One region of the Dactylosporangium sp. CA-092794 genome, then DNA from elsewhere that is predicted to be linked to it. Evidence: riboswitches for the same ligand, from Rfam matches in the RefSeq annotation. Region 1 holds a riboswitch; the other holds the start of a gene.
What was found. A riboswitch is a leader RNA that binds a small molecule or an ion and turns the genes downstream of it on or off. The one in region 1 is predicted to bind thiamine pyrophosphate.

Region 1 (10,173 bases):
CCGGGCGGGGTCCTCGGCGCGCATGACCGCGCCCATGACGGCCACGCCGGCGGCGCCCTCGTCGAGGCAGTCGCGAACCCGGGCCGGCGTCTCGACCCCGCCCAGCGCGTACACCGGGACGGACACGACCGTCGCCATGCGCGCCAACGCGGCCAGGCCCAGCGGCGGGCCGTAGCCGGGCTTGCTGCGCGAGGCGAAGATCGGCGAGAGGGTGGCGTAGTCGACGCCCGGGTCCTGCGCGGCGGCGACCAGCGACTCGAGGTCGTGGCACTTGCGCAGCGCGGTGTCCTCCTCCAGCAGGAGCCGGCCGCCGACCCGGTCCAGCAGGTTGCGCAGGGTCGACGCGAGCTTCAGGCGACGGCGCGGCGGCAGGTCGTGCTCGCGCACTACCACCACCCGGGCCCCGCCGTCGATCGCGCCGGCGATCACGTCCTCCAGCGGCCGCTCGGCCTGCCCGCGGTCGGTGAAGACGATCAGGCCCGGCGCTACCACGGCAGTCCCCCGGTCGGGCTGGACGCGGTCGCGTGCAGCCGGCGCGGGATGCGCCCGGCCAGGTGCGCGAGGCGGCCGGCCCGCACCGCCAGGCGCATCGCCTCGGCCATGCGGGCCGGGTGCTCGGCCCGGGTGACCGCGGAGGCGAGCAGCACGCCGTCGCAGCCGAGCTCCATGGCCAGGGCCGCGTCGGACGCCGTCCCGATCCCGGCGTCGAGAATGACCGGGACGGCCACTTTCTGCCGGATGAGGGCGATGTTGTGCGGGTTGCGAATGCCCAGGCCGGAGCCGATGGGCGCGCCCAGCGGCATCACCGCGGCGCACCCGGCGTCGGCCAGGCGCTGCGCCAGGATCGGGTCGTCCGAGGTGTACGGCAGGACGACGAACCCGTCCTCGACCAGCTGCGCGGCGGCGGAGACCAGCTCGACCCCGTCGGGCAGCAGCGTGTCCTCGTCACCGATCACCTCCAGCTTCACCCAGGCGGTGCCGAACGCCTCGCGGGCCAGGTGCGCGAGCTTCACCGCCTCCGTCGCGGTGTAGCAGCCGGCGGTGTTGGGCAGCACGCGCACGCCGCAGCGCTCGACGACGCCGAGCAGCGAGGGCGCGGCCGGGTCGAGCCGGCGCAGGGCCACGGTGACCAGGGCCGTGCCGCTGGCCCGGATCGCCGCCTCCAGCGCCGCGTGGCTGGTCGCCCCGCCGGTGCCGAGGATCAGCCGCGAGGGCAGCTCGGTCTCGGCGATGACCAAGGTGTCGAGGTCGTCAGCCACCTTGCACCGCCGTGAGCACCTCGACGTGGTCGCCGTCGGCCGGATGGGTGGAGGCCCAGCGGGAACGCGGTACCACATCACCATTGACGGCCACCGCAATCCCGCGCGGATCGTCTCCGGCAAGGGCGCGGACCACATCGGCGACGGTGGTGCCGTCTTCGACGGTCGATGCGACGGCGTTGACCACGAGGTGCATACGGCTCACTCCTGCCTCCCTGCGCCGGCATGATCCGGATCAGGTTCGACGGTCGGGGGCTGACAGCCCCCCTCTCAGCCCGGTCGCACCGGACTCCCGTGGGGTACTCCTCGACCATAACCCGCCCACCGGGTCAGGTAAAGCGGCCCGCCGCGAATGCGCCGATGTCGATATCCGTCGATCCGTCCAGGGCCAGGCCGGCGATCGCCGCGGCGGTGACCGGGGCGAGCAGCACGCCGTGGCGGTAGTGCCCGGCGGCCACCAGCGCCCGGGTGCCGGGCAGCGGGCCGAGCACCGGCGCGTTGTCCGGCGTGCCGGGGCGCAGGCCGGCCAGGGTCTCGGCGAGGACCAGCTCGGTCGCGCCGGGCAGCAGGTCGGCGGCGGGGCGCAGCAGATCGAGCACCCCGCCGGCGGTGACCGAGGTGTCCGCGCCGCGCTCCTCCTCCGTGGCGCCGACGACGAGCTCGCCGTCGGCGCGCGGCACGAGGTACACGTGCCGGCCGCCGGCCACGCCCCGGATCACGTGCCGCACCAGGGGCTCGGCGCCGCGCAGCCGCAGCACCTGGCCCTTCACCGGCCGGATCGGCAGGCCGGTCAGGCCCGCCGCCCCGACGCCGTTGGCGACAATGATCACATCGTCCCGTACCGTGGAAAGATCATCGATCGCGGTCGACTCGAACCGCAGCGGCAGGCTCCGCAGGGCGCGCAGGAGCAGCCGCGGGTCGGCCTGGTGGTCGCCCGGGGCGAACGCGCCGCCGCGCACCCGCGGGGACAGCAGCGGCTCCCGCTCGCGCAGCTGCCGGCCGGTCAGCGGCTCGATGTCCGCGCCGGCCCGCCGGTAGTAGCCGATGAGCCGGTCGATCTCGGCCTGGTCGTCGACGGTGAGCGCGACCAGCAGCGTGCCCTCGGTGCGGTGGCCGACCGGCAGCCCGGTGCGGGCCCGCACGCGCCCGGCGAATCCGGGCCAGCGCCGCACCGACTCGAGCATCAGCGCCTGCAGGGCCTCCTCGCCGAAGACCGCCTCGGCGGTGGGCGCGAGCATCCCGGCCGCGACCAGCCCGGCGCTGCGCGACGGGTCGGGGTCGTAGACGGTGATGTCCTGCGCGCCCCGCTCCAGCAGCTCAAACGCGATGCTGAGCCCGATCACCCCGCCGCCGACGATCCCGATACTCATGCCAGGAACTCCATCGCCGCAGCGTAAGGGTCGGCGGCGCCGCTCACCGCGCCGACCACGGCGACCCCGTGCGCGCCGGCCGCGAACAGCTCGCCGGCCCGGGCCGCGGTCACCCCGCCGATCGCGACCACCGGCACGTCGACGGCCGCGGCGACCGCGCGCACCCCGGCCGGGCCGATCGCGGCCGGCAGCCCGTCCTTCGTCGTGGTCGCGAACGCGGGCCCGACGCCCAGGTAGGAGGCGCCGTCGGCGACCGCGCGGCGGGCCGTGGCCGGGTCGCGGGCGGTCGCGCCGAGGATCGCGCCCGGCCCGAGGATCCGCCGGGCGGCGGCCACCGGCAGGTCGTCGGCGCCGACGTGCCCGCCGTCGGCGCCGGCCGCGAGCGCGATGTGCAGCCGGTCGTTGACCAGGCAGGCGCGGCCCAGCTCGCGGCACATGGCGAGGACCCGGACGGTCAGCTCGAAGGCCTCGCGGTCGGTGACGGCGTCCTCGGGGCGCACCTGTACCACGTCGAAGCCGGCGCGCAAGGCGGCCGCGACGACGCCGAGGGTGTCCCGCCCGGGCCGGGTGTCCGTGATGAGATGCAGTCGTCCGAGGGTTGGCACCGCGATAGCTTTTCAGACATGAAGCAGGTACGACTGGGCCGGACCGGCCTTCAGGTCTCCGAAATCTGTCTCGGCATGATGAGCTACGGCGACCCCGCCCTGCGCGCGTGGGCGCTCGCCGAGCAGGACGCCGATCCCTTCGTGCGGCGCGCCGCCGAGGCCGGCATCACGTTCTTTGACACCGCCGACGTCTACTCCACCGGCGCGAGCGAGCAGGTGACCGGCCGGCTGCTGGCGAAGTACTTCACCCGGCGCGACGACTACGTGCTCGCGACCAAGGTGCACGGCCGGATGAGCGACAGCCCCAACGACGCCGGCCTGTCCCGCAAGCACATCCTGGCCGGCATCGACAACTCGCTGCGCCGGCTCGGCACCGACTACGTCGACCTCTACCAGATCCACCGCTGGGACCCCGACACGCCGATCGAGGAGACGATGGAGGCCCTGCACGACGTCGTGCGGGCCGGCAAGGCGCGCTACATCGGGGCGTCGAGCATGTATGCCTGGCAGTTCTCGAAGGCGCAGTATGTCGCGCGCTCGGCCGGCTGGACGCCGTTCGTGTCCATGCAGAACCACTACAACCTGGTGTACCGCGAGGAGGAGCGCGAGATGCTCCCGCTCTGCGTCGACCAGGGCATCGGCGTGATCCCGTGGAGCCCGCTGGCCCGCGGCCTGCTGGCCGGCAGCCGGGGCCGGGGCGGCGAGCGGCGCACGACCCGGGCCAACAACGACCCGTTCGGCGACGCGATGTACACCGACGACGACTTCGCGGTCGTGGACGTCACCGCCGAGGTAGCGGGCGAGCGCGGCGTCACCCCGGCCCAGGTGGCGCTGGCCTGGCTGCTGTCCAAGCCGGCGGTGACCGCCCCGATCGTCGGGGCGACCAAGCTGCACCACCTGGAGGACGCGATCGCCGCGGCCGAGCTCACCCTGGACGAGAAGGAGATCGAGCGCCTCGAGGCGCCCTACGTCCCGCACCGGATCCTCGGTCACTGAACATGCTCGGTCACTGAACATGCTCGGTCACTGAACATGCTCGGTCACTGAACATGCGAAGGGCCGGCCACCGACGGGAGTGACCGGCCCTCAGCGAAGTCGCCACGTCAGCTCGACGCGATGCCCAGCCCGGCGGAGCCGCCGTGGATCTCGGTGCCCGAGGCGAAGTCGCCCTCGAAGCGCTGCTGCAGGGCGTCGAGGTTGTCGAACTCGGCCGCGTGCGAGCTCTCCGAGCCCTCGGACGCGAAGGCGTGGTCGTCGACCGACGCGTCGTGGCTGTAGTTGGTGAAGTCGTCCGACTCGTAGTGCACGGCCGCCGGCTGGTCGTACTCGACGTGGTGGCCCTGCGAGAAGTCGGTCGACTCGGCCGCGTGGTGGTCCTGCTCGTACACGCCGAACTGGTTGTTGTAGTCGGCCTCGGAGCCGTGGTCCTGGTGCAGCTGGTCCAGGCTGTCGGCCTCGTGCCCGGTCTCGAAGTGACCGAAGTCGGTGCCGCCGTCGAAGTCGCTCATTGCTGTTTCCCCTTGTACTAGCAGGTGCGTTGGGTTGAACGGTACGGCCAGCCTCGCGCCGGTGAATCCCTGAAACGTGCCAGTGGCGCCTAGCCGACAGAAGTGAACCATGCTCGGACCTGCCGGCCCGGCCCGGGCAGCGGGTGAGCAGGGCCGCGGGGCTACGCTGACCGCCGTGATCGGGCCGCTGGTAGTCACCATCCACGTGCTGTCCCTCGCGCTGGCCGCCTGGGCGTTCGTGGAGTTCTTCCGGCACCGGGAGCCGAAGCGGCCGCTCTTCGCCGGGCTCGGCGTGGTCGAGCTGCTCGTGCTCGTGCAGGTCGTCGTGCTCGTGGTGCGCCTCGCCGGCGGCCAGGGCCCGGCCGCCGGGGGCGACCAGGTCACGCTCATCGGGTACCTGCTCACCGCGGCCCTGCTCCCCCCGGCCGGCGCGGTGCTGGCCCGGATGGAGCCGACCCGCTGGGGGTCGCTGCTCATCGGGGCGGCCGCGGTCATCGTGCCGGTGCTCATCCTGCGAATCGGACAGATCTGGAATGCCTGAGTCTCTCCCCAAACCGCTCAACCGCGGGCCCGGCCGGGTCCTGGTCGCCGTCTACGGCGTCTTCGCGCTGTCCGCCGGGGCCCGCGCGAGCGTGCAGATCGCCACGAAGTTCCGCGAGGCACCGCTGGCGTACTCCCTGTCGGCCCTCGCCGCGGCCGTGTACATCGTGGCGACCGTCGCCCTAGCCCGCTCCACCGCCCGCTCGCGCCGGATCGCGTTCGCCGCGGTCGGGTTCGAGCTGGTCGGCGTGCTCGCGGTCGGCACGGCGAGCCTGGCCGACGCGGCGGCGTTCCCGGACGCCACGGTGTGGTCGGATTTCGGCCAGGGCTACGGATACGTGCCGCTGGTGCTGCCGTTCGTCGGCCTCTTCTGGCTATGGCGCACCTCCCGACGCGAACCCGTCGCCGAGCCGACTGCATCGCGGGACTGACTCCCCCACCATTCGCGGCATGACCTCATCCCGCGGCCCGGCCATCGCGATGTTCCTCGTCGCCGCCTTCGAGTTCCTGCTCGGCGTCGGCTTCCTCATCGGCTCGGCGCTCGTGCCCGAGGTCCACGAGACGTTCCTCGTGGTCGGCGGGCTGCTCGCGGCCGGCGGCGTGGTGCTGCTGCTGATCGGTTTCCGGTTCAACCGGCGGTACCTCATGGCGCAGGCCCTGCGCGCGAACGGCGTCCGGGGCACGGCCCAGGTGCTGGCGGCCCGGCAGACCGGCGTCACCCTGAACGAGCAGCCGCAGGTGGCGCTGAACCTGCGCATCACCGCGCCCGGCCACGGCACCTACGACGCCACCGTCAAGGAGTTCGTGCCGCTCATCGCCCTGGGCATGCTCGCCAGCGGCCAGGCGCTGACGGTGCTCGTCGACCCGCAGGACCGCACGCGGATTCTCGTGGAGTGGTCGTTCGCCACCCCGTTCGCCGCTCCGGCGGCGGCCGCGGGACCTGTGGCACCCGCCGACCCCGCCGAGCAGGCGCGGATCAAGGCCCAGATCCTGGCCACGGGCATTCCGGGGGTCGCCCGGGTGCTGTCGGCGGAGTTCGCGGGCAGCCTCGACGAGCAGGGCCGGCCGTTGTACTCCGTGCAGCTGCACATCCAGATCACGGGCCGACCGGCGGCGACCGGCCCGGCGGTGTTCGCGGTGCCGCTGGAGCGCGTCTCGGTCATGCAGCCCGGCGGCGTGATCCCGATCAAGGCCGACCCCCACGACCCCCGGCGCTTCGCCGCCGACTGGGACCGGCTAACGGAAGTCGCGTGAGGCGGAACGGATCGGCAGGGTCAGCGCGGCCAGGTGGTCGGCCCGGAGGTTGAGCACACCCTCGGCGTTTTCCAGCACCCCGCGCACGACCATGGCGTTCGCCGTGCGGGCGACCCGGCGGTACCGCTGCCAGAGACCGGGCGTGCAGGTCACGTTGAGCATGCCGGTCTCGTCCTCCAGGTTGATGAACGTCACCCCGCCGGCCGTCGCCGGGCGCTGCCGGTGGGTGACGATCCCGCCGACGAACACCCGCCGGCCGTGCTCGACCCGCTGCAGCTTCTCGATCGAGACCGCCCCGATCGTGTCGAGGTAGGCCCGGGCGAACTGGGCCGGGTGCGCGTCCGGCGCCAGGCCGGTCGCCCACACGTCGGCGACCATCCGCTCGACGGCGTCCATGCCGGGCAGCATCGGCGCCTGCGTGCCGCCGGTCGTCCCGGGCAGCCGGCCCGCCGTCTCCTGCGCCGCCGCGCCGGCCGCCCACAGCGCCTCCCGCCGGCTCAGCCCCAGGCTCGCGAACGCGTCCGCGGTCGCCAGCGCCTCCAGGTGGGCCGTGGTCAGGCCGGCCCGCCGGGCGAGGTCGCTCATCGAGGTGAACGGCCCGCCCGCGCCCCGTTCTTCTTCGATCCGCTTGGCCACCGCCTCGCCCAGCGACCGCACCGACTGCAGCCCGAGCCGGACGATCGGCCCGCCGCGCCCCCAACTGCGCGGACCGTCCGCCCCCTCGCCACTTGCCCTCGCCTCGCCACCGCCGGCCCCCGCCGCGCGGCCGGCCGGCGGCGCGGCTGCGGCGCGGCCATCTTGCGCTGACATTTCCGTTAAATCGGAAATGTCGGGTGGCGGCTCCAGGGTTGCGGCGGCGGCGCTGAGGTTTACGTCTGGGCGGCGGACGGTCACGCCGTGGCGGCGGGCGTCGTCGACCAGGGTCTGCGGTGAGTAGAAGCCCATCGGCTGGGCGTTGAGCAAGGCGGCGCAGAACGCGGCCGGGTGGTAGCGCTTGAGCCAGGCGCTGGCGTACACCAGATAGGCGAAGCTCATCGCGTGGCTCTCCGGAAAGCCATAGTTCGCAAACGCGGCCAGCTTGTCGAACAGCTCATCCGCCAGGGGGCCGGTGATGCCGTTGTGAGCCATGCCCGCGTAGAGCCGGTCGCGGATCGCGCCCATCCGCTCCATCGAGCGCTTCGAGCCCATCGCCCGGCGCAGCTCGTCGGACTCGGCCGGGGTGAAGCCGGCGACGTCGATGGCCATCTGCATGAGCTGCTCCTGGAAGAGCGGGACGCCTTTCGTCTTCTTCAGCGACGCCTCCAGCAGCGGATGCGGGTAGGTGACCTCCTCCAGGCCGTTCGCCCGGCGGATGTAGGGGTGCACCGATCCGCCCTGGATCGGGCCGGGGCGGATCAGGGCGACCTCGACCACCAGGTCGTAGAACTCGCGGGGTTTGAGCCGCGGCAGGGTGGCCATCTGCGCCCGGCTCTCCACCTGGAACACGCCGACCGAGTCGGCGCGGCAGAGCATGTCGTAGACCTCGGGGTCGTCCAGCGGCATGTGGGCGATGTCCAGCTCGGAGTCGATCATCTCGAAGGCGTACCGCAGCGCCGAGAGCATGCCGAGGCCCAGCAGGTCGAACTTCACCAGCCCGACGGAGGCGCAGTCGTCCTTGTCCCACTGCAGCACGGTGCGGTTCTCCATGCGGGCGTGCTCGACCGGGCACACCTCGATCACCGGCCGGTCGCAGATGACCATGCCGCCGGAGTGGATGCCCAGGTGCCGCGGGAACGTGAGCAGCTCGTTGGCGAAGTTCACCACCGGCGCGGGGATCTCCTCCAGGTCGACCACGGCTTGCGCGCCCCAGCGGTCCACCTGCTTGCTCCACGCGTCCTGCTGGCCCGGCGAGTGACCGAATGCCTTGGCCATGTCGCGGATCGCCGATTTCGGGCGGTACGAGATGACGTTGGCCACCTGGGCGGTGAAGGTGCGCCCGTACTTGCCATAGACGTGCTGGATGACCGCCTCGCGCCGGTCCGACTCGATGTCGATGTCGATGTCCGGCGGGCCGTCGCGCTCCGGCGACAGGAACCGCTCGAACAGCAGCCCCCACCGCACCGCGTCGACGTTGGTGATCCCCAGCGCGTAGCACACCGCCGAGTTGGCCGCCGAGCCGCGCCCCTGGCAGTAGATGCCGTTGTCCCGGCAGAACGTCACAATGTCGTGGACCACCAGGAAGTACCCCGGAAAATCGAGCTCCTCGATCATGGCCAACTCGTGCTCGAGTTGTTCGTAGGCTTTCCGGTTTCCGTGGTACCGCTCGGCCGCACCCTCCATCGTGAGGTGCCGCAGCCACTGCATCTCCGACACCCCGGCGGCGGGCACCGGATACTCGGGCAGGCTCGGCGCCACGAGCTTGAGGTCGAACGCCAGCTCGTCACCGAGCGCCGCGGCCCGCGGTACCGCATCCGGAAACGCGGCAAACCGGGCGGCCATCTCGGCGCCGCCGCGCAAGTATGCGGTCCCGGCCGCCGGCAGCCAGCCGTCGATCTCGTCGAGGCCGCGCCGGGCCCGCACGGCGGCGAGCGCGGTGGCCAGCCGGCGGCGGCCCGGCGTGGCGTAGTGGACGTTGTTCGTCGCCACGACCGGCAGCCCCCGCGGCAGCGCGAGGTCCGCGAGCGCGTCGTTGCGCTCGTCGTCGAGCGGGTCGCCGTGCGCGGTCAGCTCGACGGCCACCGAGTCCGCCCCGAACAGCGCGACCAGCCGGTCCAGCTCGGCGCCCGCCGCGTCCACGCCCGCGGACAGCAGCGCGGCCGGGACGTGCCCCTTGCGGCACCCGGTCAGCGCCAGCACGTGGCCACGCAGCCGCGCGGCGGCCTCCTCCAGGTCGTAGACCGGCCGCCCCTTCTCACCGCCGCGCAGGTGCGCCTCGCTGATGAGGCTGGACAGCCGGGCGTACCCCTCGGGCCCCCGGGCGAGCAGCAGCAGGTGCCGCCCGAGCGGGTCCGGCTCGCCGTTCTGCGGCCCGGGCAGCCCGAGCGAGAGCTCCGCGCCGAACACGGTCCGCAGCTCGAGCGCCCGCGCCGCCTCGGCGAAGCGGACCACGCCGTAGAAGCCGTCGTGGTCGGTGATCGCGATCGCGGACAGCCCGAGCCGGGCCGCCGCCTCGGCCAGCTCCTCGGGGTGGCTGGCCCCGTCGAGGAAACTGAAGTTGCTGTGGCAGTGCAGCTCGGCGTACGGCACGCTGCTCTCGGGCCGCTCGACCTTCTCCGGCGGACGGTACTCGGCGCGCTTGCGGGTCCAGGCCGGCGAGTCCCCGCCGTCGCCGTGGTCGGCGGACAGCACGTCGGGGTGGTAGTCCGGCCCCGGCGCCTCCCAGCTCTTGGCGTCGCTTTTCCGGCCGGACAGCCGCCGCTCCAGCTCGGACCACGGCACGTCGGGGTTGTTGAAGCCCATCAGTCGTACAGCCCTTCCACGAACCAGGCGCCGCCCCGCAGTACCGCCAGCACGGCCCGGTCGTCGGCGAGCTGCAGCTGGAATCGGGCCACCCGGCTCGCCTCGCCCTCGGCCCACCAGCGCTCGTCCACCGGCCAGGGCCCCGCCCATCCGACGATGTCCACGAATGGTTCTTCCTTGGCGATCTTTGCCTTCCTGG
Region 2 (10,173 bases), 460 kb from region 1:
GACCGACTCCCACTCGGTGACGATGCTCCAGTGCGCCGGGTCGTCGTATGCGCGGGCGAGCCGCCCGCGCAGGTACCCTGGGCATGCCGCGAGCGCGGCAAGTGCGGCGTGCGCGCGCCCGGCGAATTCGTCGGCGGCGTCCGCCGTATCGTCGATGACGAACCTGGTCATCACGAGCATGCCGCCAAGCATATGGAAGGACTGCGCCCCATGACCGAGCGCGTGCTCATCCGGCTGTCCCGGATGAACAAGACCCTGGTCTTCCTGGCCGGCGTCGCGGTCGTGTTCGCCGGGCTGCTGCTGCCCGGCATCGTCGGTGCCGCGATCCTGGTCGTACTGGTCGCCGGGCTGGGCTGGCTGCTGAGCCGGACCTGGGCGGTGACGCCGCCGCCCATGCGGGCCACCCGTGTGATCATCCTCGCCCTGCTGCTGTGTGTCGCCGCCTACAAGGCAAGTTGACAACGATTCCCATTATCGGGCACGCTCGGAGAGTGGTTCTCCAGGTCGAACGGGCGGTCGTCGCCTACGATGGCCGGCCGGTGCTCGACGGGGTGTCGCTCACCGTCCACGCCGGCGAGGTGGTCGCCGTGCTCGGCGCCAACGGCTCCGGCAAGTCCACGCTGGTCAAGGCCGCGATGGGGCTGACCCCGCTGGCCGGCGGCGAGGTGCGCCTCTTCGGCACCCCGCTGCGGCGCTTCCGCGGCTGGCACCGGATCGGCTACGTGCCGCAGCGCGTCGGCGCCGGCGGCGGCGTGCCCGCCACGGTCGGCGAGGTGGTCGCCGAGGGCCGGCTGGCCCGCCGCGGCTTCCTGCGCCCGGCCTCGGCCGCCGACCGGCGCGCCGTGGGCGAGGCACTGGCCGCGGTCGGCCTCGCCGAGCGCATCCGCGAGCCGGTCTCCGTGCTCTCCGGCGGCCAGCAGCAGCGGGTCCTCATCGCCCGCGCCCTGGCCGGCGCCCCGGAGCTGCTGGTCCTCGACGAGCCGACGGCCGGCGTCGACGCGGTGAGCCAGGAGCTGTTCGCCGACTGCCTGCACCACTTCGTCGCCCAGGGCGGCACGGTGGTGCTGGTCGCGCACGAGCTCGGCCCGCTGCGCCCGCTGATCAGCCGGGCCGTGGTGGTGAACCGGGGCGAGATCGTCCACGACGGCGCCCCGCCGGCGACCGACGACGACCACGTGCACCCGCACGCCGCGGCCGCCTGACCGGTGGACATCTTCACGTACGACTTCATGATCCGCGCCCTGCTCGGGGCGCTCATCACCGGCGCGTCCGCCCCCGCGATCGGCATCTATCTGGTACAGCGGCGGCTGTCCCTGATCGGCGACGGCCTGGGCCACGTCGCGCTCACCGGCGTCGGCCTCGGCCTGCTGCTGCACCGCTCGCCGGTGCTCGTGGCGGTCTTCGCCGCCGCGGCCGGCGCGGTCGTCATCGAACTGGTCCGCCAGCGCGGCCGCACCTCGGGCGACATCGCCCTGTCCATGCTCTTCTACGGCGGCATCTCCGGCGGCGTGGTGCTGGTGAACCTGTCCGACGCGCAGAGCAGCCGCAGCCTGGTGTCGTACCTGTTCGGCTCCCCGCTGACGACCAGCCGGCAGGACCTGACCGTGATGCTGATCCTGGGCTGCGCGGTGCTGGCCGTCGCGGTGCTGCTGCGACCATGGCTGTTCGCGGTGTGCCACGACGAGGAGTACGCCCGCGTCTCCGGCCTGCCGGTGCGCACCCTCAACCTCATCCTGGCGATCACCACCGCGGTGACCGTGACCGTCGCCATGCGCGCCGTCGGCCTGCTGCTGGTCAGCGCGCTGATGGTGGTACCGGTGGCGACCGCCCAGCAGATCACCCGCGGCTTCCGGGCCACGATGCTGGCCGCGATCGGCCTGGGCCTGCTGGCCTCCGGCGGCGGGATCTGGCTGTCGACCGCGATCGACACCGGCCCCGGCGCGACGGTGGTACTCCTGGCCATCGCCGGTTTCTTCGCGGCCACGGTGGGCGCCGGCGCGGCGCGCAGGGTCCGCGGGGTGCGCCGTCCGGAGCCCCCTCCGGCGACCGCTCCCCCGCCCCCCGGCACCGGCGCCGGCCCCCTAGACCTGGCGGGCGATGCACGTGCCGGGGCCTGACGGCTACGCCGCGCCGGCCCCCGACGGCTACGAGGCGGCCGGGGAACTGCTGCGGGCGCTGTCCGCCCCGCTGCGCATCCGCATCGTCACCGAACTGGCCGACGGCCCGCGCTGCGTGCACGAGTTGGTCGAGACCCTCGGCGCGCCACAGCCACTGGTCTCGCAACATTTGCGCGTGCTGCGCGGCGCCGGCGTGGTCCGCGGCGCCCGCCGGGGCCGCGAGATCGCTTACTCCCTGTTAGACGAGCACGTGGCCCACATCGTCGCCGACGCCGTAACCCACGCCCGCGAGCCCCACTAACCCCTCCCGCCCCCGCCCCCGCCCCCGCCCCCGCTGCCCGCTCCTCGCTCCCTCGCCCCGTTCCCGCTGCCCGCTCCGCGCCCGTTCGCCCAAATCGGATTTTTCCCCTGACAGGCCATATATCTGATTCGTCCAGGCGGAAAGTCTCCGCGATCATGCACGCAACCAAGCCGACACCCCGGGTTCGCCATGATCCCGGAGACATCCGGTACCCAGGCGTACGTTTTGTCTCCGCGATCATGAAAAACCCGTGGTGCACACGGCCGGTTGAGCATGATCACGGAGACAAAACGCGCCACCGGGCAGCGGGCAGCGGGCAGCGGGCAGCGGGCAGCGGGCAGCGGGCAGCGGGCAGCGGGCAGCGGGGATTCAAGATCAACGCACGGAAGGCGTCAAGCGGGCGGGATTCCCGCGGATACGCCACGCTTGATGTCATGAAGGTCTATGCCGATCGCGCGCCCGTCGCCCTGCGTCAGGTACTCACCGATGTGCTGGTCGTCGTGTGGGTGTACGCCTGGGTGAGGCTGGGCATGATGCTGTTCGACCTGATCCAGAAGCTGGCCGTGCCCGGCCAGCAGCTCGAGGGCGCCGGCGACGGCCTGGCCCGCAACCTCGGCGCGGCGGGCGACAAGATCAAAGGCGTGCCAGGCGTGCCCGACTCCGTGGCCTCGCCGTTCACCGACGCCGCGGGCGCCGCCACGTCGCTGGCCAACGCCGGGCGCGAGCAGCAGACCATCGTCCACGACCTGGCCTGGGTACTCTCCGTGGTAATCGTCGTGCTGCCCGTACTCCTCGTCATCGCCGTCTGGCTGCCGCTGCGCATCCGCTGGATGCGCAGCGCCGGCTCGGCGGCCCAGTTGCGCGCCGTGTCCGCCGGGCGCGACCTGCTGGCCTTGCGCGCCCTCACCACCCAGCCGCTCAAGCGGCTGCTGCGGGTCGACCCGGAGATCGCCGCACGCTGGCGGCGCGGCGATCCCGACGCGGTCGAGGCCCTGGCCCGGCTACAGCTGCGCTCCCTGGGCCTGCACTAGGCACTGTCTCCTGGATCTTGGGATGATCTATGCCGTCCGATTTGTTACTCGGACGCTATGACTGCCCGATTCGAACTCACCGACGCCGAATGGGAACTGCTCCACCCGCTGCTGCCCGCCGACCCACCACGCGGCGGGCGGTGGCGGGACCACCGCACCGTGATCAGCGGCATCCTGTTCCGCGAACGCACCGGCATCCCGTGGCGGGACCTCCCCGCCCGATTCGGCAACTGGAAGACCATCTACCAGCGCAAACGCCGCTGGGCACTGGACGGCACCTGGCAACGCATCGCCGAACGGCTCCGCCTGGACACCGACCTCGACGACGGCGACGACTGGACCCTCGGCATCGACAGCACGGTCGTGCGCGCCCACCAGCACGCCGCCGGCGCCCGCCACCAGCCACCAGCCGACCAGCCGCCGGCCGGCCGGTCAAAACCGTAGCGGCGACCATCCCCGAACAGGCCGCTGAACCCGAAGCCCTGGGCCGGTCCCGGGGAGGATTCAGCACCAAGCTGCACCTGGCCGCCGACCGCCGCAGCCGACCCGTCAGCCGCACCATCACCGCCGGGCAACGCCACGACCGCATCGGCTACCCAGCGGTGATGGCCGGCATCCGCATCCCCCGCCGCCGCGGCCGGCCCAGGACCCGGCCCGCCCGCATCCTGGGCGACAAGGCCTACTCCATCCGCGCGATCCGCGCCGACCTGCGCCGCCGCCGCATCGCCGCGACCATCCCCGAACGCGCCGACCAGCAGGCCAACCGCCGCAAACGCGGCGCCGCCGGCGGACGGCCACCAGCGTTCGACACCGAACGCTACAAGGAACGCAACACCGTCGAACGCGCGGTCAGCAAACTCAAACAGTTCCGCGCCGTAGCCACCCGTTACGACAAGAGAGCCTTCATGTACCTCGCGGCCATCGACATCGCCACCATCAAAATCTGGCTTCGCGACCTCGCCGCAGATCCACGAGACACGGCCTAGCCCAGCCAACGCGATGACCGCTAGCCCAGCCAACGCGATGACCAAAACCGGCCAATGCGCGGACCGCTCAATCACCGCAGCGCACCGCCGGCCCGCCGGTCGTGCCGGCCCTCCGCCGCGCTTCGCGCGAGCCCGCCGGACCCAGCCAACGCGCGGACCCAGCCAACGCGCGGACCCAGCCAACGCGCGGACCCAGCCAACGCGCGGACCCAGCCAACGCGCGGACCCAGCCAACGCGCGGACCCAGCCAACGCGCGGACCCAGCCAACGCGCGGACCCAGCCAACGCGCGGACCCAGCCAACGCGCGGACCCAGCCAACGCGATGACTGCGGACCGGCCAACGCGCGGACCCGAGACCAGCCAGACGCGCGGACCGGCGGGCCAGTGCGGTGGACTAGATGCGACCAGTGGCGGGGCCGGCGCTGGCGATCAGGTCGACGCCTGCGGAATTCGGTAGCCGTGCGGACCTCGGTGGTGCGCCCAGCAGATTCCTGCACCCTAGCATCACCCAACAAACCCGCGCACGACCCCATCACGCACCGTAATCAGACCAGTCGTCGGCGGACGTCCGGGGTGGTGGACGGGCCCGGTGACCACGGGGCCGTCGACGGGCCGTCCGTGGTCGCCGGCACGATGCCGTCCTCCAGCGAACGGTACCGGCCGGACAGCACCCGCTTGGCCGCGGACGCCTCGACGGAGTCGGCGTTGTCCCACAGCTGGCGGAACAGCGCCTCGGCCCGCAGGGTCGCCTGCCGGCAGAACAGGTCGGCCAGCTCGATGCCCTCCGGTCGCTCCGGCCGCTCGGTGCGCGCCTTGACGCAGGCCGCCGCCATCGCGAACAGTTCCGCGGCGATGTCCACGACCCGGCCGAGGAACCCCTGCTTGTGCTCGAGTTTGCCCTGCCAGCGGGCCATCCCGTAGAACGTCTCGCGGGCCAGCCGGCGGGAGGCCCGTTCGACGTAGCGCACGTGCGCGGCGAGCGGGCCGAACTCCTGGTAGCCGCCGGGCAGCTGGCCCTTGCCGGCCACCAGGGTCGGCAGCCACTTGGCGTAGAAGCCGCCGGCCCGGCCGGCCGCCTTGGCCTTGCGGGTGAGGTTGGCCTCCGGGTCGATGATGTCGCCGGCGACGGAGAGGTGGGCGTCGACGGCCTCGCGGGCGATGGCCAGGTGCATGATCTCGGTCGAGCCCTCGAAGATGCGGTTGATCCGCAGGTCGCGCAGGATCTGCTCGGCCGGGACCGCGCGCTCGCCGCGGGCGGCGAGGGAGTCGGCGGTCTCGTAGCCGCGGCCGCCGCGGATCTGCACCAGCTCGTCGGCGATCTTCCAGGCCAGTTCGCTGGCGTAGAGCTTGACCAGGGCGGCCTCGATGCGGATGTCGTTGCGGTTGTCGTCGGCCAGGCGGCAGGACACCTCCAGCATCGCCTCCATGCCGTAGGTCGATCCGGCGATGAACGCGATCTTCTTCGCGATCGCCTCGTAGGCGCCGATCGGCTTGCCCATCTGGACCCGCTCGGCGGCCCACTCGCGGGCCGCGCCGAGGCACCACTTGCCGGCGCCGACGCACATCGCGGGCAGCGACAGCCGGCCGGTGTTGAGCGTGCTGAGCGCGATGCGCAGACCCTGGCCCTCGCCGCCGATGACGTTGGCGGCGTGCACGCGCACGTCGTGGAAGCGGGTGACGGAGTTCTCCAGGCCGCGCAGGCCCATGAAGGCGTTGCGTCGCTCGATCGTGACGCCGGGTGCGTCGCCCTCGACCACGAAGGCGGTGATGCCGCCGCGATGGCCTTCGCTCTTGGGTACCAGTGCCATGACCACGAACAGCGTGGCCAGGGTGCCGTTGGTGGCCCACAGCTTCACGCCGTTGAGCAGATAGTCACCTTCCGGCGTCGGTACCGCAGAGGTGCGCAGATTCGCCGGGTAGGAGCCCACCTCCGGCTCGGTGAGCAGGAACGCGGACACCTCGCCGCCGGCGAGCCGGGGCAGGAAGCGGCGCTTCTGCTCCTCGTTGCCGACCAGCTTCAGCGGCTGCGGGACGCCGATGGACTGGTGTGCGGACAGCAGTGCGCCGATGGCCGGGCTGACCGAGCCGACGAGCATCAGCGCGCGGCAGTAGTCCAGGTTGGTCAGGCCCAGCCCGCCGTACTTCTCGTCGATCTTCATCCCGAAGGCGCCCAGCTCGCCGAGCGAGCGCAGGACCTCGTCCGGGACGTAGGCGTCCCGCTCGATCTGCTGGCCGTCGACCTCGGCGGACAGGTACGCGGCCAGCTTGGCCCGGAACTCGGTGCCGCGCGCCTCGGCGGCCGGGTCGAGCTCGGGCAGCGGGTCGATGAGATCGAGGCGGAGCCGGCCCAGGAAGAGCTCCTTGCCGAAGCTGGGCTTGCGCCACTCGGTCTCGCGGTTCTCCTCGATGACCTTGCGCGCCTCACGCTCGGCGCGCACCGACGTGGAAACCATGGCCACCCCCTGGTAGACGGGCCTCTGATCCAGGTTATTACCCGCCGGTAGCCGCTGTTAAGCCCGCACTCGATGAAACGGATTTTTCTCCTGTCAGGGTATAAATCCGAAAAGTCGTGGCGCGGAGCGCCCGACTTTTCGGACCAACGGCCTCAGGCGCGACAGCCGGCGACGATCGTGGTGCGGAGCGCCCGACTTTTCGGACCGAACGGTCGCAGCACCCAACGCCCGACTTTTCGGACCGAACGGCCGCAGCGCTGAGAGCCAACGGCCTCAGGCGCGACCGCGGGCGACGATCGCGGCGGCGACCTCGGCCGGCGCCTGGTCGGGAATCCAGTGGCTGACGCCGGCCAGGGGGACGAACCGGTAGTCGGCCGCCACGTGTTCCGCGCAGGCGCGGGCCGCCGTGGGGCCGATGGCCACGTCGCCGTCGCTCCACACGTAGGTGGTGGGCATCGTGGCCGGGCCGAGGCCCTCGAGGTCGCGGCGGTTCATCGCGCGGTACCAGTTCAGCGCCGCGGTCAGCGCGCCCGGCACCAGCAGCGGCCGCACGTAGGCGCCGACCCGCGCGTCGTCCAGTCCGGAGCCGTCGAAGAGCCGCCGCAGCCGCCGGGCGTCGTCGGCGAGGAGCACCTCCTCGGCCTTCCCCGCCTCTCTGAAGAGTTTGATGTACGCCGAACGCTCCTGCTGGTCCGGATCGGTCGCGTAGGCGTACGCGGTCGCGAGCGGGTGGGGCACCGAGACCGCGGTGAGGGTGCGGACCCGCTCGGGATGGCGCAGGGCGACGTGCCAGGCGCAGATCGCGCCCCAGTCGTGGCCTACCAGGTGTACCGCCGAAAGATCCAGCTCGTCGAGGACGGCGACGACGTCGAGGGCGCACTCGGTGATCCGGTAGTCCTCGACCGCCTCGGGCCGGGCGCCCGGCGAGGTGCCGCGCTGGTCGAGGGCGTAGGTGCGCAGGCCCGCCGCGTGCAGGTACGGCGCCACCCGGACCCACTCGCCGCTGTGCTGGGGGAAGCCGTGCAGCAGCAGGACCGGCTCGCCGCGGGCCGGGCCGTCCGCGACGACGTCGAAGGTCAGCGAGCGCGCCGTGATTTTCATGACCTGAGACTACGAGCCGGCGTCGTTCGCTGTTACCGTCGGGAAACAACTTCACATCCGACAGGGGAGCGCACAGCGCTGAGAGTGCGGCCGCCGATGGCGCCGCAGACCCTCGAACCTGATCTGGGTAATGCCAGCGCAGGGAGCTCGGTCACCTCACGCCAGCCACCACGTCCGCGCGGGTCGCGCGGCGTGGTGTCGCGTCTCCTTCTGGTTCACCTGCGAACTGGGAGGTACCAAGCAATGCAGACCCGTTGGCGCACCGTCGACATCGTCGTGGCCTCGATCATCGCCGTCGCCTTCGCCGGCGTCTTCTACGCGTGGAACAACCTGTGGACGGCGCTGGAGAACGGCTTCGCCCTGCCCTGGCGGGCGGTCATCTACGGGGTGTGGCTGGTGCCGGCGGTGCTCGGCCCGCTGGTCATCCGCAAGCCCGGCGCCGGGCTGTTCACCGAGCTCGTCGCGGCGATCGTGTCGGCGCTGTTCGGCTCCGCGTGGGGGCTCAGCGTCATCGTCTCCGGCCTGGTCCAGGGCATCGGCGGCGAGTTCGGCTTCGCCGCGACCGGCTACCGCTCGTACAAGCTCGGCAATGCCCTGATCGCGGGCGGCCTGGCCGGCGCCGGTGCGACGCTGTTCGACCTGAGCACCTACTACAGCGACGTCTTCACCACCGGCCAGAAGTGGACGTACGCGGCGCTGGTGGTGCTCAGCGGCGCGGTGATCGCCGGCGCGGGCAGCTGGGCGCTGCAGCGGGCGCTGTCGAAGACCGGCGTGCTGGACCGGTTCCCGTCCGGCCGGGAGCGGGTCGCCGTCTGAGCACGGTCGAGCTGCGCGGCTTCGGGTGGCGCCACGCCGGGCGCAAGGCCTGGGCGCTGCGCCACCTCGACCTGCGCATCGAGCACGGCGAGCGGGTGCTGCTGCAGGGCGCCTCGGGCGCGGGCAAGAGCACGCTGCTCGCCGCGCTCGCCGGCCTGCTGGCCGAGGACTCCGGCGAGCAGGAGGGCGAGATCCTCATCGACGGCCGCCCGGCCCAGGGGCTGCGCGGCGAGACGGGCATCGTCTTCCAGGACCCGCAGACCCAGCTGGTGATGAGCCGGGCCGGCGACGACGTCGCGTTCGGCCTGGAGAACCGGGGTGTGCCGCGCGCGGAGATCTGGCCGCGGGTCGACGCGGCGCTGGCCGCGGTGGGTTTCCCCTACGGCCGCGACCGCGACACCGCGGCGCTGTCCGGCGGCGAGCAGCAGCGGCTGGCGATCGCCGGGGTCGTCGCGCTGCGCCCGGGGCTGCTGCTGCTCGACGAGCCGACGGCGAACCTCGATCCGGAGGGCGCGCACCTGGTCCGTACCGCGATCGCGAAGGCGCTGCAGGACCTGGACGCGACGATGGTCCTGGTCGAGCACCGGGTGGACGAGGCCCTGGCCCTGGTGGACCGGACGGTCGTCATCGGGGATCATCCCGGCGCGGTGTGGGCGCCGGGCGCCCCGCTGCCGGAGCGCAGGGCTCCCGGGCCGCCCGGCGAGGCGCTGCTCACCGCCGAGGCGCTCGAGCTTCGACACACCAAGAACAAGATCGATGATGTGGTACTGCGGGGGCAGGCGCTCGCCGTCGAGGGCCCCAACGGCGCCGGCAAGACCACCCTGGCGCTGCTGCTCGGCGGGCTGACCAGGCCGACCGGCGGCCGGGTGGTGGCCTCGCCGGCGCTGGCCGGGCGCGACGCGGGCCGCCCGCCGCACCGCTGGCGGGCGGCCCGGCTGGCCCGGCGGATCGGCTCGGTGTTCCAGAATCCGGAGCATCAGTTCGTGACCGACACGGTGCGGGCCGAGCTGGCGCTGGGCGGCGCCGCGCCGGCCGTGGTCGACGGGCTGCTGGAGCGGCTCTACCTGGACCGGCTGGCCCTGGCCAACCCGTTCACGCTCTCCGGCGGCGAGCAGCGCCGGCTCAGCGTCGCCACCGCCCTGGCCGCCGCGCCGCAGGTGCTGGTGCTGGACGAGCCGACGTTCGGCCAGGACCTGCGCACCTGGCGGGAGCTGGTCACGCTGCTGGCCGACCTGCGCGACGAGGGCCGGGCGCTGGTGCTGGTCACGCACGACCCGCAGCTGGTCGCCGCGATCGGCGACCGCCGCCTGAGGCTGACGCGATGACCACCTGGCTCGCGCGCCGGGACGCGACCGCGAAGCTGCTCG

Region 2: another riboswitch for thiamine pyrophosphate. It lies ahead of ACQPXD_RS47275 (ECF transporter S component); the one in region 1 lies ahead of thiS (sulfur carrier protein ThiS).

What each region holds. Positions count from the first base shown of each region.
Region 1 is NZ_CP192044.1:10,491,073-10,501,245, forward strand. It holds gene ACQPXD_RS45190 (thiamine phosphate synthase) at 1-492, opposite strand, end outside; gene ACQPXD_RS45195 (thiazole synthase) at 486-1,259, opposite strand; gene thiS (sulfur carrier protein ThiS) at 1,252-1,455, opposite strand; TPP riboswitch at 1,454-1,564, opposite strand; gene thiO (glycine oxidase ThiO) at 1,589-2,629, opposite strand; gene thiE (thiamine phosphate synthase) at 2,626-3,234, opposite strand; gene ACQPXD_RS45215 (aldo/keto reductase) at 3,253-4,230, shown strand; gene ACQPXD_RS45220 (hypothetical protein) at 4,338-4,742, opposite strand; gene ACQPXD_RS45225 (hypothetical protein) at 4,918-5,283, shown strand; gene ACQPXD_RS45230 (hypothetical protein) at 5,276-5,713, shown strand; gene ACQPXD_RS45235 (hypothetical protein) at 5,733-6,536, shown strand; gene ACQPXD_RS45240 (error-prone DNA polymerase) at 6,519-9,974, opposite strand; gene ACQPXD_RS45245 (DNA polymerase Y family protein) at 9,974-10,173, opposite strand, start outside.
Region 2 is NZ_CP192044.1:10,949,218-10,959,390, forward strand. It holds gene ACQPXD_RS47230 (antibiotic biosynthesis monooxygenase family protein) at 1-180, opposite strand, end outside; gene ACQPXD_RS47235 (DUF6703 family protein) at 211-459, shown strand; gene ACQPXD_RS47240 (metal ABC transporter ATP-binding protein) at 492-1,202, shown strand; gene ACQPXD_RS47245 (metal ABC transporter permease) at 1,206-2,117, shown strand; gene ACQPXD_RS47250 (ArsR/SmtB family transcription factor) at 2,104-2,418, shown strand; gene ACQPXD_RS47255 (hypothetical protein) at 2,853-3,449, shown strand; partial or broken gene ACQPXD_RS47260 (IS5 family transposase) at 3,507-4,435, shown strand; gene ACQPXD_RS47265 (acyl-CoA dehydrogenase family protein) at 4,982-6,889, opposite strand; gene ACQPXD_RS47270 (alpha/beta fold hydrolase) at 7,163-7,990, opposite strand; TPP riboswitch at 8,043-8,153, shown strand; gene ACQPXD_RS47275 (ECF transporter S component) at 8,234-8,806, shown strand; gene ACQPXD_RS47280 (ABC transporter ATP-binding protein) at 8,803-10,131, shown strand; gene ACQPXD_RS47285 (energy-coupling factor transporter transmembrane component T family protein) at 10,128-10,173, shown strand, end outside.